One region of the Streptomyces sp. NPDC058295 genome, then DNA from elsewhere that is predicted to be linked to it. Evidence: predicted binding sites of a transcription regulator. Region 1 holds the regulator's gene; each other region holds the start of a gene.
The links. The regulator HrcA, encoded in region 1, represses chaperone genes, less so after heat shock. The targets are predictions, from matches to a motif close to TTNGCACTCNGNNNNNCNGAGTGCNAA.

Region 1 (4,696 bases):
CCAGGGTGAACGTTCCCGCGCGCCGCAGGGAGTCCAGCACCTCGGCGCTCGGGATGCCGAAGTGGAACGAGACCACCGCCACCGGGTTGTCCAGCAGCACCGCGAGCTTGGCGTCGTAGCCGTCGTCGCGGCCGCTCTCCGGGTCGCCCAGCTCGGTCTCGTACCAGGCGGCCTCACCGGCCAGCTGGTGGGCGTAGACCTCGACGGCGCCCGTCTCCGCATACTCCGGCTGCGGCATGAAGAGGTTCACGCCGAAGGGGCGGGTGGTGAGGCTCCGCAGCTGCTTGATCTCCTGGTACACGCCGTCGGCCGTCTTGTACCCGGCGGCCAGGAATCCGAGCCCGCCGGCCTCGCACACGGCGGCCGCGAGCCGCGGGAGGGAGACACCGCCCGCCATGGGGGCCTGCACGATCGGATACGGGAAGAGATCGGTCAGTGCGGAGGACATGACGGCATGTTGTCACGTCCTCCGAACAAGTCCGAATCGACCCTTCCCATTGACACGTGCTGTCACGTGCCGGCAGATCCAGCCCGTCCGGCGATTGAGAACGAGGCCCCTTCAGGGCCGATACGGGGGTCTGGGGGCGCAGCCCCCGGGGACGGGAAAGGGAAGGGGCGGCGGGGGCGAGAAAGCCCCCGCACACCGACCGTCACCGCCCGTTGAACGCGTCCTTCAGCCGGGAGAACAACCCCTGCTGCCCGGGCTGGAACTGCCCGGTAGGCCGCTCCTCGCCACGCAGCTTGGCCAGCTCCCGCAGCACCCGCTCCTGCTCGGGGTCGAGCTTGCTCGGCGTCTGCACCTCGACATGCACGATGAGGTCACCGCGCCCCCCGCCCCGCAGGTGCGTAACACCCCGGCCGTGCAACGGGATCGACTGGCCGGACTGGGTACCGGGCCGGATGTCGACCTCCTCCAGCCCGTCCAGCGTCTCCAGCGGCACCTTGGTGCCGAGCGCCGCCGCCGTCATCGGCAGGGTCACCGTGCAGTGCAGGTCGTCGCCGCGCCGCTGGAACTGCGCGTGCGGCAACTCGTGGATCTCGACGTACAGGTCGCCGGCGGGGCCGCCGCCGGGGCCGACCTCACCCTCGCCCGCGAGCTGGATCCGGGTGCCGTTGTCGACACCGGCCGGGATCTTCACGGTCAGCGTGCGCCGCGAGCGCACCCGTCCGTCGCCCGCGCACTCCGGGCACGGGGTCGGCACGACGGTGCCGAAGCCCTGGCACTGCGGACACGGCCGCGAGGTCATGACCTGCCCGAGGAAGGACCGCGTCACCTGCGACACCTCGCCGCGGCCGCGGCACATGTCACACGTCTGGGCGCTGGTGCCGGGGGCCGCGCCCTCGCCACTGCACGTCGTGCAGACGATCGCCGTGTCGACCTGGAGGTCCTTGGTCGTGCCGAAGGCCGCCTCCTCGAGGTCGATCTCCAGCCGGATCATCGCGTCCTGGCCACGGCGGGTGCGCGAGCGCGGACCGCGCTGCGACGCCGTTCCGAAGAACGCGTCCATGATGTCCGAGAAGTTCCCGAAGCCGCCGGCGCCGAAGCCGCCCGCGCCACCGCCGCCCGACTGCGACAGCGGGTCGCCGCCGAGGTCGTAGACCTGCTTCTTCTGCGGATCCGACAACACCTCGTAGGCGGCGTTGATCTCCTTGAACCGCTCCTGGGTCTTCGGGTCCGGATTGACGTCCGGGTGCAGCTCGCGCGCGAGCCGCCGGAAGGCCTTCTTGATCTCTTCCTGCGACGCATCGCGGCGCACGCCGAGAACGGCGTAGTAGTCCGTGGCCACCTACGACTCCGCCAGGATCTGTCCGACGTACCGTGCCACCGCTCGTACCGCTCCCATCGTTCCCGGGTAATCCATGCGGGTCGGTCCGACCACGCCCAGCTTGGCGACTGCCTCGCCGCCCGAACCGTAGCCGACCGACACCACCGAAGTGGAGTTGAGTCCCTCATAGGCGTTCTCGTGACCGATGCGTACGGTCATGCCCGAATCCCCCGCCTCGCCAAGGAGCTTGAGGAGCACGACCTGCTCCTCCAGTGCCTCCAGGACGGGACGGATGGTGAGGGGAAAGTCATGTCCGAAGCGGGTGAGATTGGCGGTTCCGCCGATCATCAGCCGCTCCTCGTTCTCTTCGACGAGCGTCTCCAGCAGGGTGGAGAGCACCGTCGTGACCGTACCGCGGTCCTCGGTCTCGAACGCGTCCGGCAGATCCTCCACCAGATGCGGCACGTCCGCGAACCGCCGGCCCGCGACCCGGCTGTTGAGCCGCGCGCGTAGATCCGCCAGCGAGGCCTCCCCGAAGGGCGCCGGGCAGTCCACCATCCGCTGCTCGACCCGCCCGGTGTCCGTGATCAGCACGAGCATCAGGCGTGCGGGCGCGAGCGAGAGAAGCTCCACGTGCCGCACGGTCGAGCGGGTCAGCGACGGGTACTGCACCACGGCGACCTGCCGGGTGAGCTGCGCGAGCAGCCGTACGGTCCGGGCCACCACGTCGTCGAGGTCGACGGCGCCGTCGAGGAAGTTCTGGATGGCCCGCCGCTCGGGACCGGTCATCGGCTTGACGCCGGCCAGCTTGTCGACGAACAGCCGGTAGCCCTTGTCCGTGGGGATCCGCCCGGCACTGGTGTGCGGCTGGGCGATGTACCCCTCGTCCTCCAGGGCGGCCATGTCGTTGCGGACCGTCGCCGGGGACACGCCGAGGCTGTGCCGCTCGGTGAGCGCCTTCGAACCCACGGGTTCCTCGGTGCCGACGTAGTCCTGGACGATGGCGCGCAGGACCTGGAGCCTGCGTTCACTCAGCATCGCGCACACACCTCCAGCAGTCGTCCCCAGTCCCCTGGGAGCCCCGTCTGGCACTCTTCACATCCGAGTGCCAGCGTTCCCCGGCCCAGTGTACGGCTGTGGGGTACACCCAGGGCAAGGTCGGCCCCCGGCGCAGCGTCGTAGGGCTAGCGTCGCGGTATGACGGTGACTTGGGAAGAGCTGGGGTGGGAGCGGGTCGCGGCCGGGGTGGGACGGGTACGGCTGCCGGGCTGGGACTGCACGGCGGGGCTGGTCGTCGGGGCGGGCACGGTACTGATGATCGACGCGGGGTCGAGCCTGGCCGAGGGGGCGCGGCTGCGGACGCGGGCCGAGGAACTCACCGGCTCCCGTGTGACCCATCTCGCCCTCACCCACCCCCACTTCGACCATGTGTTCGGGGCTGCGGCGTTCGCGGGCGCGGAGGTCTTCGGGGCGGTGGGGGTGGACACCGTGCCGGCGGAGGAGCTGCGGGCGGACGCGGTGCGCAACGGCCTCGACGAGACGGCGGCGGCGGAGGCCGCGGACACCCTCGTCCGGCCCCGGCACCTCGTCTCCGGCGAGTGGACCCTCGACCTGGGCGGTGGCCGGCAGGTCCTGCTGGCGAACATCGGCCCCGGTCACACCGCCCATGACCTGGCGGTCCTGATCCCCGGCAGCCCCGAGACGGTGTTCTGCGGCGACCTGGTCGAGGAGTCGGGCGAGCCCCAGGCCGGCCCCGACGCCGTACCGTCCCACTGGCCCGCCGCCCTCGACCGCCTGCTCGAGCTCGGCGGCGAGGACGCGCTGTACGTGCCCGGTCACGGGGCGGTGGTGGACGCGGCGTTCGTACGGGCGCAACGCGACGCGCTGGCGGCCCGTTTCGGCGTGTCGCGCTGATCGTGTGTCCCTGGGCCCGGCGCTTCTCCTATCGTCATCCGAATGCGCCAGTACTCCGCCGACCTGACCCCTCCCTGGAAGCGGCCGAAACCGGTCCCCGAGGTCCCGGCGGAGGCCGGCCTGGTGGTGGAGGAGCCCGGCACCGGGTTCTGCGGGGCGGTGATCCGCTGCGAGGCGGGCACGGTGACCCTGGAGGACCGCTTCGGCAAGCACCGGGTGTTCCCGCTGGAGCCGCGCGGCTTCCTGCTGGAGGGCAGGGTCGTGACCCTCGTACGGCCTGCGTCCGGCGGTCCCGTACGTCCCACCCGTACCGCCTCCGGTTCGGTCGCCGTCCCCGGGGCACGGGCGCGTGTGGCGCGCGCCGGCCGCATCTACGTCGAGGGCCGCCACGACGCCGAGCTGGTCGAGAAGGTGTGGGGCGACGATCTGCGCGTCGAGGGCGTGGTCGTGGAGTACCTGGAGGGCGTGGACGACCTGCCGGCGATCGTCGCCGAGTTCGCGCCGGGACCCGACGCGAAGCTGGGCGTCCTGGTGGACCACCTCGTCCCCGGCACGAAGGAGTGGCGCATCGCGCAGGCGGTCACGAGCGAGCACGCCCTGGTCGTCGGCCACCCGTACATCGACATCTGGGAAGCCGTGAAGCCGTCGGCCGTCGGCATCGAGGCCTGGCCCCGGGTGCCGCACGGCCAGGACTGGAAGACGGGCGTGTGCCGGTCCCTGGGCTGGCCGGACAACACCGGGGCGGTCTGGCAGGCGATCCTGAAGCGGGTGGGCTCCTACAAGGACCTCGAACCGGAACTGCTGGGCCGCGTCGAGGAACTGATCGACTTCGTGACCGTGTCCTGAAGCGGGGGGCTCTGCGCTTCGGGCTCTGCTCTGCGCTTCGGGCTCTGCGCTTCGGGCTCTGCGCTTCGGGCTCTGCGCTTCGGGCTCTGCGCTTCGGGCTTGAGCCTGCCGGCTCGGGACTCGGGTCTCCGGGCTCGGGCCTCGAGCCTCGGGGCTTCGGTCTCGGGCCT
Region 2 (4,696 bases), on a different contig from region 1:
GGTCGATCCCGAGTCGACGACGACGATCTCGTCGACGAGCGGGACCTGGTGCATGAGGTCGTGCCGGATGACCGCGACGATGTCACCGACCGTCTCCTCCTCGTTCAGCGCGGGCAGGACGACGGACACCGACTGGTTCGTGGCGCGCTTCGCGGCCAGGATCCGGTGGAGCGGACGATCGGACGCGGACCAGGAGCGGGTGGCCAGCCAGCGCTCAGTTTCTCGAAGCACAGTCTGCGGCTCCTCACTGTCGTGATCACACCGGGTGCACGGAAGGTGACCGTGTGATCCATCTCGCGGTTCGGACGACTATCTCAACTGTCCTGGCCTTCGGTTACAGTCTTGAACAACGCGGATGACCATCGCATGTCCGAGGTCGCCCCCCGTTCACAACTTCATACCGCTCATCCAGAGGGGCAGAGGGATACGGCCCGATGAAGCCCCGGCAACCCTCCAGCCGGTCTCGTAACGATCACTGATCCACGTGGTGATCGCTTCGCGAGGCTCCCGGCTCGGGAAGGTGCCAAATCCGTCTCACGGCGAGATGCGTCGTGAGGAAGATGAGGAGAAAGGGCCTCGCCTCACATGGCTGCGCAGACTGTTGCAAGCACCACCGACTCTACGACGTCCTCTGCTGTCGATCTCGGTCCGGCCGCCGCGTTGAGCTGCCGCGAGTGCGGCCACCGCGTGCCCCTCGGCCCGCTCTTCGCCTGCGAGGAGTGTTTCGGCCCGCTCGAGATCGCCTACGACTTCTCCTCCTACGACACGGAGGAGCTCCGCAAGCGCATCGAGGCGGGGCCCGCGAACATCTGGCGCTACGCGCCGCTGCTGCCCGTCCCCGCGGACGTGGCCGACAAGCCGAACATCAACCCCGGTTGGACCAAGCTCGTCCAGGCCGACAACCTCGCCCGTGAACTGGGCGTCGACGCCGGCAAGCTCTTCGTCAAGGACGACTCCGGCAACCCGACGCACTCCTTCAAGGACCGGGTCGTCGCCCAGGCCATCGAGGCCGCCCGCGCGTTCGGCTTCACCACGCTCTCCTGCTCCTCCACGGGCAACCTGGCCGGTGCCGTCGGCGCCGCCGCCGCCCGGGCGGGCTTCCGGTCCTGCGTGTTCATCCCGCACGACCTGGAGCAGGGCAAGGTCGTCATGGCCGCGATCTACGGCGGCGAACTCGTCGGCATCGAGGGCAACTACGACGACGTCAACCGCTTCTGCTCCGAGCTCATCGGCGACTCGGCGGGCGAGGGCTGGGGCTTCGTCAACGTCAACCTGCGGCCGTACTACGCCGAGGGTTCCAAGACGCTGGCGTACGAGATCTGCGAGCAGCTCGGCTGGCGGCTGCCGGACCAGCTGGTCGTGCCGATCGCCTCCGGCTCCCAGCTCACGAAGATCGACAAGGGCCTCCAGGAGCTGATCAACCTCGGGCTGGTCGAGGACAGGCCGTACAAGATCTTCGGCGCGCAGGCCGAGGGCTGCTCCCCGGTGTCCGTGGCCTACAAGGCCGGGCACGACGTGGTCCGCCCCCAGAAGCCGAAGACCATCGCCAAGTCGCTGGCCATCGGCAACCCGGCGGACGGTCCGTACGTCCTCGACATCGCGCGGCGCACCGGCGGCGCGGTGGAGGACGTGAACGACGAGCAGATCGTCGACGCGATCAAGCTGCTGGCGCGGACCGAGGGCATCTTCGCGGAGACCGCCGGTGGTGTGACGGTGGGCGTGACGCGCAAGCTGATCGAGAGCGGTCTGCTCGACCCGACGCTCACCACCGTCGTGCTGAACACGGGCGACGGTCTGAAGACGCTGGACGCGGTGGCCGACGCCGGCCTGACCGCGACCATTCGCCCGACCCTGGAGTCGTTCCGGGACGCGGGTCTCGGCTGAGAGATTTGTTGTTCGTCTGCGGGCCGTGGGGCCGGTCGCGCCCACGCGCCGGCAGCCGCACGATCCAGACAGCCCCGCGCCCCTCTGGGGCGCTCCGCCTGACCGGAGGTCGAAAGTCATGAGCGTCACCGTCCGCATCCCCACCATCCTGCGCACCTACACGGGCGGCGCCGCCGAGGTGAAGGCCGAGGGCACGACCCTCGGTGAGGTCATCGCGGACCTGGAGAAGAACCACACCGGCATCGCCGCCCGGGTCCTGGACGACCAGGGCAAGCTGCGCCGGTTCGTCAACGTGTACGTGAACGACGACGACGTCCGCTTCGAGCAGGGTCTGGAGACGGCCACGCCGGAGGGCGCCGGCGTCTCGATCATCCCGGCCGTCGCGGGTGGCTGACCGTAGTTCAGTACCCATCGGTAGTAACCGTCGGTAACAGCGATTACCGAGCGTTCATCGAATTGCCCTCTCCGCGATAGAAGCGGAGGGGGCAATTCAGTGTGGTTGAGCGCGGTACAGTTGGGGAACCCGGTCCGGATCACCGGATCCGGAGCCTTTTATTTCTGCCCCGCGCCCGACAAGAAGCAGCCAATGTGTGCGCCTCTTTTGTGGCTTTTGCGGCATATGTAGGGCCCGACTTGCCCTTAATTCAGGCGAATTCTCGCCACATTACGGATCCCGCCCGTCCGGAATTCTCGTCCAAGTGACCTGTTGCAGAGGGCAGTTGGACAGATACATTCGGCCGCGGTCGACGCGTTCCGGCGCACGCCCCCAAGCCAACCGGGGGGTGAGGTCTGACCCGGGTCCGCGAAGTGTGGGTCCGTGCAAGGGCCAGTAATAGGGGAGTTAGGCATGGCTCAGGGCACCGTCAAATGGTTCAACGCGGAGAAGGGGTACGGCTTCATCGCGGTCGACGGTGGTGCGGATGTTTTCGTCCACTACAGCGCGATTCAGATGGACGGCTACCGCACCCTGGAAGAGGGTCAGCGGGTCGATTTCGAGATCTCGCAGGGTCAGAAGGGGCCGCAGGCGGACATGGTCCGGCTCGCGACCGGCTGAAGCACGCGCCGACTGAAAGCGTCGTTCTTCTGTACAACTGACGAAGGGCTCGCACTCCCACGGGGGGCGAGCCCTTCGGTCTGTCCGGGGGCGTCCGCGAGGCGTCGGCGGGACGTCCGTGAGGGGTGTCCGGAAGGGCACGGGTCCGGTGGAGGCGCTTGCACTCTCATGGGTCGAGTGCTAATCATTGGCGTTAGCACTCTGAAGGTGAGAGTGACAACGAGGACCGGGTCGGTGAGGCCCGCAGGCCAGGTGGGGCAAGGAACCACGAGGCCGGCGAGCCGTCCGTCGCGGGCGCCAGCGCGGTCCGGAGCAATCCACCCCAGTCCGGGAGGACCACTTCACATGGCCAAGATCATCGCGTTCGACGAGGAGGCACGGCGCGGCCTCGAGCGCGGCATGAACCAGCTCGCGGACGCCGTGAAGGTGACGCTCGGCCCCAAGGGCCGCAACGTCGTCCTCGAGAAGAAGTGGGGCGCACCCACGATCACCAACGATGGTGTTTCCATCGCCAAGGAGATCGAGCTCGAGGACCCGTACGAGAAGATCGGCGCCGAGCTGGTCAAGGAAGTCGCCAAGAAGACGGACGACGTCGCCGGTGACGGTACGACCACCGCGACCGTCCTTGCCCAGGCCCTGGTCAAGGAAGGCCTGCGCAACGTAGCCGCCGGCGCCAACCCGATGGCCCTCAAGCGCGGTATCGAGAAGGCCGTCGAGGCCGTCTCCGGTGCCCTGCTCGAGCAGGCCAAGGATGTCGAGACCAAGGAGCAGATCGCTTCCACGGCCTCCATCTCCGCCGCCGACACCCAGATCGGCGAGCTCATCGCCGAGGCGATGGACAAGGTCGGCAAGGAAGGCGTCATCACCGTCGAGGAGTCCCAGACCTTCGGTCTGGAGCTGGAGCTCACCGAGGGCATGCGCTTCGACAAGGGCTACATCTCGGCGTACTTCGCCACCGACATGGAGCGTATGGAGGCCGTCCTCGACGACCCGTACATCCTGATCGCGAACTCCAAGATCGCGAACGTCAAGGACCTGCTCCCGCTCCTCGAGAAGGTCATGCAGGGCGGCAAGCCGCTGCTGATCATCGCCGAGGACGTCGAGGGCGAGGCCCTGTCGACGCTGGTCGTCAACAAGATCCGCGGCACCTTCAAGTCCGTCGCGGTCAAGGCCCCGGGCTTCGGCGACCGCCGCAAGGCGATGCTGAACGACATCGCCATCCTCACCGGTGGCGAGGTCATCTCCGAGGAGGTCGGTCTCAAGCTCGAGAACACGACCATCGACCTGCTCGGCAAGGCCCGCAAGGTCGTCATCACCAAGGACGAGACCACCATCGTCGACGGTGCCGGCTCCTCGGACCAGGTCGCCGGTCGGGTCAACCAGATCCGCGCCGAGATCGAGAACAGCGACTCGGACTACGACCGCGAGAAGCTGCAGGAGCGCCTGGCGAAGCTCGCCGGCGGTGTCGCGGTCATCAAGGCCGGTGCCGCCACCGAGGTGGAGCTCAAGGAGCGCAAGCACCGCATCGAGGACGCCGTCCGCAACGCGAAGGCCGCCGTCGAGGAGGGCATCGTCGCCGGTGGTGGCGTGGCCCTCATCCAGGCGTCCTCCGTCTTCGAGAAGCTGGACCTCGAGGGTGACGAGGCGACCGGCGCGAACGCCGTGCGCATCGCGCTCGAGGCCCCGCTGAAGCAGATCGCCGTCAACGGTGGTCTCGAGGGTGGCGTCGTCGTCGAGAAGGTCCGCAACCTGCCCATC
Region 3 (4,696 bases), on a different contig from region 1:
GCAGGGGGACCGCGTGTGCAACCGGTGGACCTGGAGCGGCACCCACAAGGGTGACTTCATGGGGATCCCGGCCACCGGGAAGCAGGTCGGCATGACCGGCACGACCGTCTTCCGGTGCCGGGAGGACGGGAAGATCGTCGAGGCCTGGTGGCAGTACGACCGGCTGGGGCTGATGGAGCAGCTGGGGGCGCTGGACGCGTTGGAGCGCTGACTCCGGCTCCGTGAAGAACGCCCGCGAGAACGCCCGCGAAGGGAGAAGACCCCGTTCCGCAACGGAACGGGGTCTTCTTCGAGCACTCCGCGCCTCACGGGGTCCCTGCGTGCGGAGGCCCGGCACCCCTTGTCCGCGGGGTGCCGGGCCTCTGCCGTGCCGGCGACCTGGGTCGGTGTCCGTCGACCCGGGTCGGTGTGCCGACGCGCTGCGTCAGTGGGAGTGACCGTGCGAGTGGCCCGCGGCGGCCGGCTCTTCCTCTTCCTTCTTCTCGACGACCAGGGTCTCGGTCGTCAGGAGGAGGGAGGCGATGGACGCGGCGTTCTCCAGGGCGGAGCGGGTGACCTTGACCGGGTCGATGACGCCGGCCTTGACCAGGTCGCCGTACTCGCCGGTCGCGGCGTTGAAGCCCTGGCCCTTGTCGAGCTCGGCGACCTTGGAGGTGATGACGTAGCCCTCGAGGCCCGCGTTCTCGGCGATCCAGCGCAGCGGCTCGACGACGGCGCGGCGGACGACGGCGACACCGGTCGCCTCGTCGCCGGTCTTGCCGAGGCCGCCCTCGAGCACCTTGGCGGCGTGGACGAGCGCGGAGCCACCGCCGGAGACGATGCCCTCCTCGACCGCGGCGCGGGTCGCGGAGATGGCGTCCTCGAGACGGTGCTTCTTCTCCTTCAGCTCCACCTCGGTGGCGGCGCCGACCTTGATCACGCACACGCCGCCGGCCAGCTTCGCGAGGCGCTCCTGGAGCTTCTCGCGGTCCCAGTCGGAGTCGGTGTTCTCGATCTCGGCCTTGATCTGGCCGACCCGGCCCTGGACCTCGGCGGAGTCGCCGGCACCGTCGACGACCGTGGTGTCGTCCTTGGTGACGGTGACGCGGCGGGCGGAGCCGAGCACGTCGATGCCGACCTGGTCGAGCTTGAGGCCGACCTCTTCGGAGATGACGGTGGCGCCGGTGAGGACCGCGAGGTCCTGCAGCATCGCCTTGCGACGGTCACCGAAGCCGGGGGCCTTCACGGCGACCGCGTTGAAGGTGCCGCGGATCTTGTTGACGACGAGGGTGGAGAGCGCCTCGCCCTCCAGGTCCTCGGCGATGATCAGCAGCGGGCGCGAGGAGTTGGTCTGGATGACCTTCTCCAGCAGCGGCAGCAGGTCGGCGATCGAGGAGATCTTGCCCTGGTTGATGAGGATGTAGGGGTCCTCGAGGACGGCCTCCATGCGCTCCTGGTCCGTCACGAAGTACGGCGACAGGTAGCCCTTGTCGAAGGCCATGCCCTCGGTGAAGTCCAGCTCCAGACCGAAGGTGTTGGACTCCTCGACGGTGATGACACCGTCCTTGCCGACCTTGTCCATCGCCTCGGCGATGAGCTCGCCGACCTGCTGGTCCTGGGCCGACAGCGCGGCGACGGCGGCGATGTCGGACTTCTCTTCGATCGGGCGGGCGGTGGCCAGCAGTTCGTCGGAGATGGCCTTGACGGCGGCGTCGATGCCCTTCTTCAGGGCGGCCGGGGAGGCACCCGCGGCAACGTTCTTCAGACCCTCGCGTACGAGCGCCTGGGCGAGCACGGTGGCGGTGGTCGTACCGTCACCCGCGATGTCGTTGGTCTTGGTCGCCACCTCCTTCACCAGCTGGGCACCGAGGTTCTCGTACGGGTCGTCGAGCTCGACCTCGCGGGCGATCGTGACACCGTCGTTGGTGATGGTGGGGGCGCCGAACTTCTTGTCGATGACGACGTTGCGGCCCTTGGGGCCGATCGTCACCTTGACCGTGTCGGCAAGCTTGTTGACGCCGCGCTCGAGGGCGCGACGGGCGTCCTCGTCGAACTTCAGGATCTTCGCCATGGGAGCGGTTCAGCCCTCTCGGAAAACGTGGGAGAAACGAACTGCGCCCCCAGCACCCGGCTTCACAAAGTCGCGGGGCCAGGAGCGCAGTTCACTGCAAAACTGGGTGAATTACTTCTCGATGATCGCGAGCACGTCGCGAGCCGAGAGGACGAGGTACTCCTCGCCGTTGTACTTCACCTCGGTGCCGCCGTACTTGCTGTACAGGACTACGTCGCCGACCTTGACGTCGAGCGGCAGGCGCTCGCCGTTCTCGAAGCGACCCGGGCCCACCGCGAGGACAGCGCCCTCCTGGGGCTTCTCCTTCGCGGTGTCCGGGATGACCAGGCCAGAGGCCGTGGTCTGCTCGGCGTCGAGCGGCTGGACCACAATGCGGTCCTCGAGCGGCTTGATGGCAACCTTGGAGCTGGTGGTCGTCACGATCCGACCTCCCCCTTCGGAGATCTCACGGGGCTAACTGTCTGAGGTGGCGACCAGGTGGATCCGTCGTCGCGGGTGCCGGACCTGCCCGTCGCGTTTGGCACTCTCCAGGGGGGAGTGCCAGAACTGAGACTATGACCGCGATTAGCACTCGGTCAAGCGGAGTGCCAATGCCTGCGGCGCGTCGGCCGGATTTCAGCGGGCGTGAGGGTCTTGGTCGCCCGGTGTCGGTGCGGGCCGCCGTACTGGGGGCTGCCGCCCCCAGACCCCCGCTTCGGCCCTGAACGGGCCTCGTCCTCAAACGCCGGACGGGCTGGAAGACAGACCCCCGGCCTGCACCGGGAGTCAGGCATCCAGCCGGTGCTGGGAGGTCCCGGGGCAGTCCGTGAGGCGGACCCTCAGACGTAGTCCTCCAAGCGGCCCACCGTCAGGCCCTGCTCCTGTACCCGGCGCAGCAGGCGCGTCGTCCGTTCCCGTAGGCCCGGGCCCGTCGACTCGTCCGGGGCGACGGCGATGATGTCGCCGGGGTGGAGGCGGTGGGGGCCGTGCGGGTAGGTGAGATCGGTGGGGCCCATCGAGGCGCGCCACAGGACGATGGCCGCGATGCCGCAGTCGGCGGCGGCGCGTCGGGTGGTGGTGTCGTAGGTGCCGTAGGGCGGACGGAAGAGGCGGGGGCGCAGGCCGAAGCGGGCGCGGAGCTTGTCCTGCTGGCCGCAGATCTCGGCGCGCTGGCCGGCGTAGGGCAGGCCGCGCAGGGCCGGGTGGTCCAGGGTGTGGTTCTGGATGTTCGCGCCGACGGACCGCAGGCGCGCGAAGTGGGCGTAGCCCGGGCCCACCACGCTGTCCGTCAGGAACATGCTCACCGGCAGACGCAGCTCGCGGACCATGTCGACGAACCGGGGGTCGCGCTCGGCGCCGTCGTCGTAGGTGAGGAAGACGACCTTGTCGGTGGTCGGGACGTGGTCGACGACCGGCGGGAAGGCCGCTCCCGGGCTGCCCGCCAGGGAGCGGGCGGGGTGGTGCGGCGCGGGGGCCAGCGGGGCCGTCAGACCCCAGTGGCGGTACGCGTCCTGCCCGGCCGGCCCGTGCGGGCGGACCCGGGTGGCGGCCTTCTTGCCGAGCCGTTCGATCGGGTCGACGGACTGGGCGCAGCCCGCCAGGGTCGCCAGTGTGGTGAGGGTCGTCAGGATCAGCAGTACGGCCGGCAGACCCCGCGTCCTCACAGGTAGTCCTCCAGCCGTGCCACCGCGTACCCCTTCGCCGTGACCTTGTTCAGGAACCGGCGGACCATGTCGGGCATTGTGCCCTTCCAGTCGCCGCGGCCGCGGAAGTGGCTCAGGACGATGTCGCCGGGGTGGAGGTCCTGGTCCCACTCGCGGTACTCCCAGTGGTCGACGAAGACCTCCTCGGCCCAGAGCGGGGCGTAGCGCACGCCGCAGGTCTTCGCGGCGCGCAGGGTGTCCTGGTCGTAGTTGCCGAAAGGCGGCCGGAAGAGGGTGGGGCGCTTGCCGTAGCGCTTCTCGATCACGTTCTGCATGCCGCAGATCTCGCGCTTCTGGCGGGCGTAGGACAAGGCGGGCAGGTAGGGGTGGTGCAGGGTGTGGTTGTTCAGTCCCACGCCCCGGTCCTGCATCTTCTCGAAGTAGCCGTAGTCGTCCTTGACCAGGTAGTCGCTGAGGAAGGCGGTGTACGGGATCTTCAGCTCGCTCATCATGCGCAGGAACGCCGGGTCCTTCTCGGCTCCGTCGTCGATGGTGAGGAAGACGACCCGGTCCCTGGTCGGGATCGTGGTGAAGACCGGCGGGAGGCCGAGTTCCTCGTGGTCGTCGACCTCGAAGCCCTTGCGGGTGGTGATCTCCGGCTTGTCCGCGGGCGGCGCCGGGGGTGTCAGCGGGACCTTCTTCAGACCCCAGTGCTTCGCCGCGGCGACCCGGGCCCGGTGTGCGGCGCGGAGCCTGGAGGCGTACGAGTGCAGGGCGCGGGCGGGTGGCGCCGCGGGGGGCGGCCCCGCTTTCCGGGGCTGCTGGCCCGGCGCGGGGCTGGCCGCGCGGCCGGCGCCCTCGCCGCCTCCCGCGCAGCCCGTGGCGATGGTGGCCAGGGCGAGGACGGCGATCAGGCTCCGGACGCCCGCGCGCCGGCGGACAGGCCCGTGCCGACGCGGCACCCGAGAACAGCCGCGCTTGTCATCATCTTGTACGACAGGTCCCATGGCGCCGGATCCTCGCA

Region 2: the regulator HrcA is predicted to act here: its motif matches at 3,096-3,122, upstream of groL (chaperonin GroEL).
Region 3: the regulator HrcA is predicted to act here: its motif matches at 2,615-2,641, upstream of groES (co-chaperone GroES).

The regions. Positions count from the first base shown of each region.
Region 1 covers NZ_JBHVYO010000012.1:89,826-94,521, reverse strand. The annotation lists gene ACFVYS_RS15280 (nitronate monooxygenase) at 1-448, opposite strand, end outside; gene dnaJ (molecular chaperone DnaJ) at 651-1,787, opposite strand; gene hrcA (heat-inducible transcriptional repressor HrcA) at 1,788-2,804, opposite strand; gene ACFVYS_RS15265 (MBL fold metallo-hydrolase) at 2,964-3,680, shown strand; gene ACFVYS_RS15260 (DUF3097 domain-containing protein) at 3,723-4,526, shown strand.
Region 2 covers NZ_JBHVYO010000006.1:238,207-242,902, reverse strand. The annotation lists gene ACFVYS_RS09250 (glucosyl-3-phosphoglycerate synthase) at 1-231, opposite strand, end outside; SAM riboswitch class I at 402-567, shown strand; gene thrC (threonine synthase) at 586-1,884, shown strand; gene ACFVYS_RS09240 (MoaD/ThiS family protein) at 2,003-2,278, shown strand; gene ACFVYS_RS09235 (cold-shock protein) at 2,732-2,938, shown strand; gene groL (chaperonin GroEL) at 3,284-4,696, shown strand, end outside.
Region 3 covers NZ_JBHVYO010000024.1:138,799-143,494, forward strand. The annotation lists gene ACFVYS_RS25360 (ester cyclase) at 1-211, shown strand, start outside; gene groL (chaperonin GroEL) at 425-2,050, opposite strand; gene groES (co-chaperone GroES) at 2,162-2,470, opposite strand; gene ACFVYS_RS25375 (polysaccharide deacetylase family protein) at 2,869-3,693, opposite strand; gene ACFVYS_RS25380 (polysaccharide deacetylase family protein) at 3,690-4,679, opposite strand.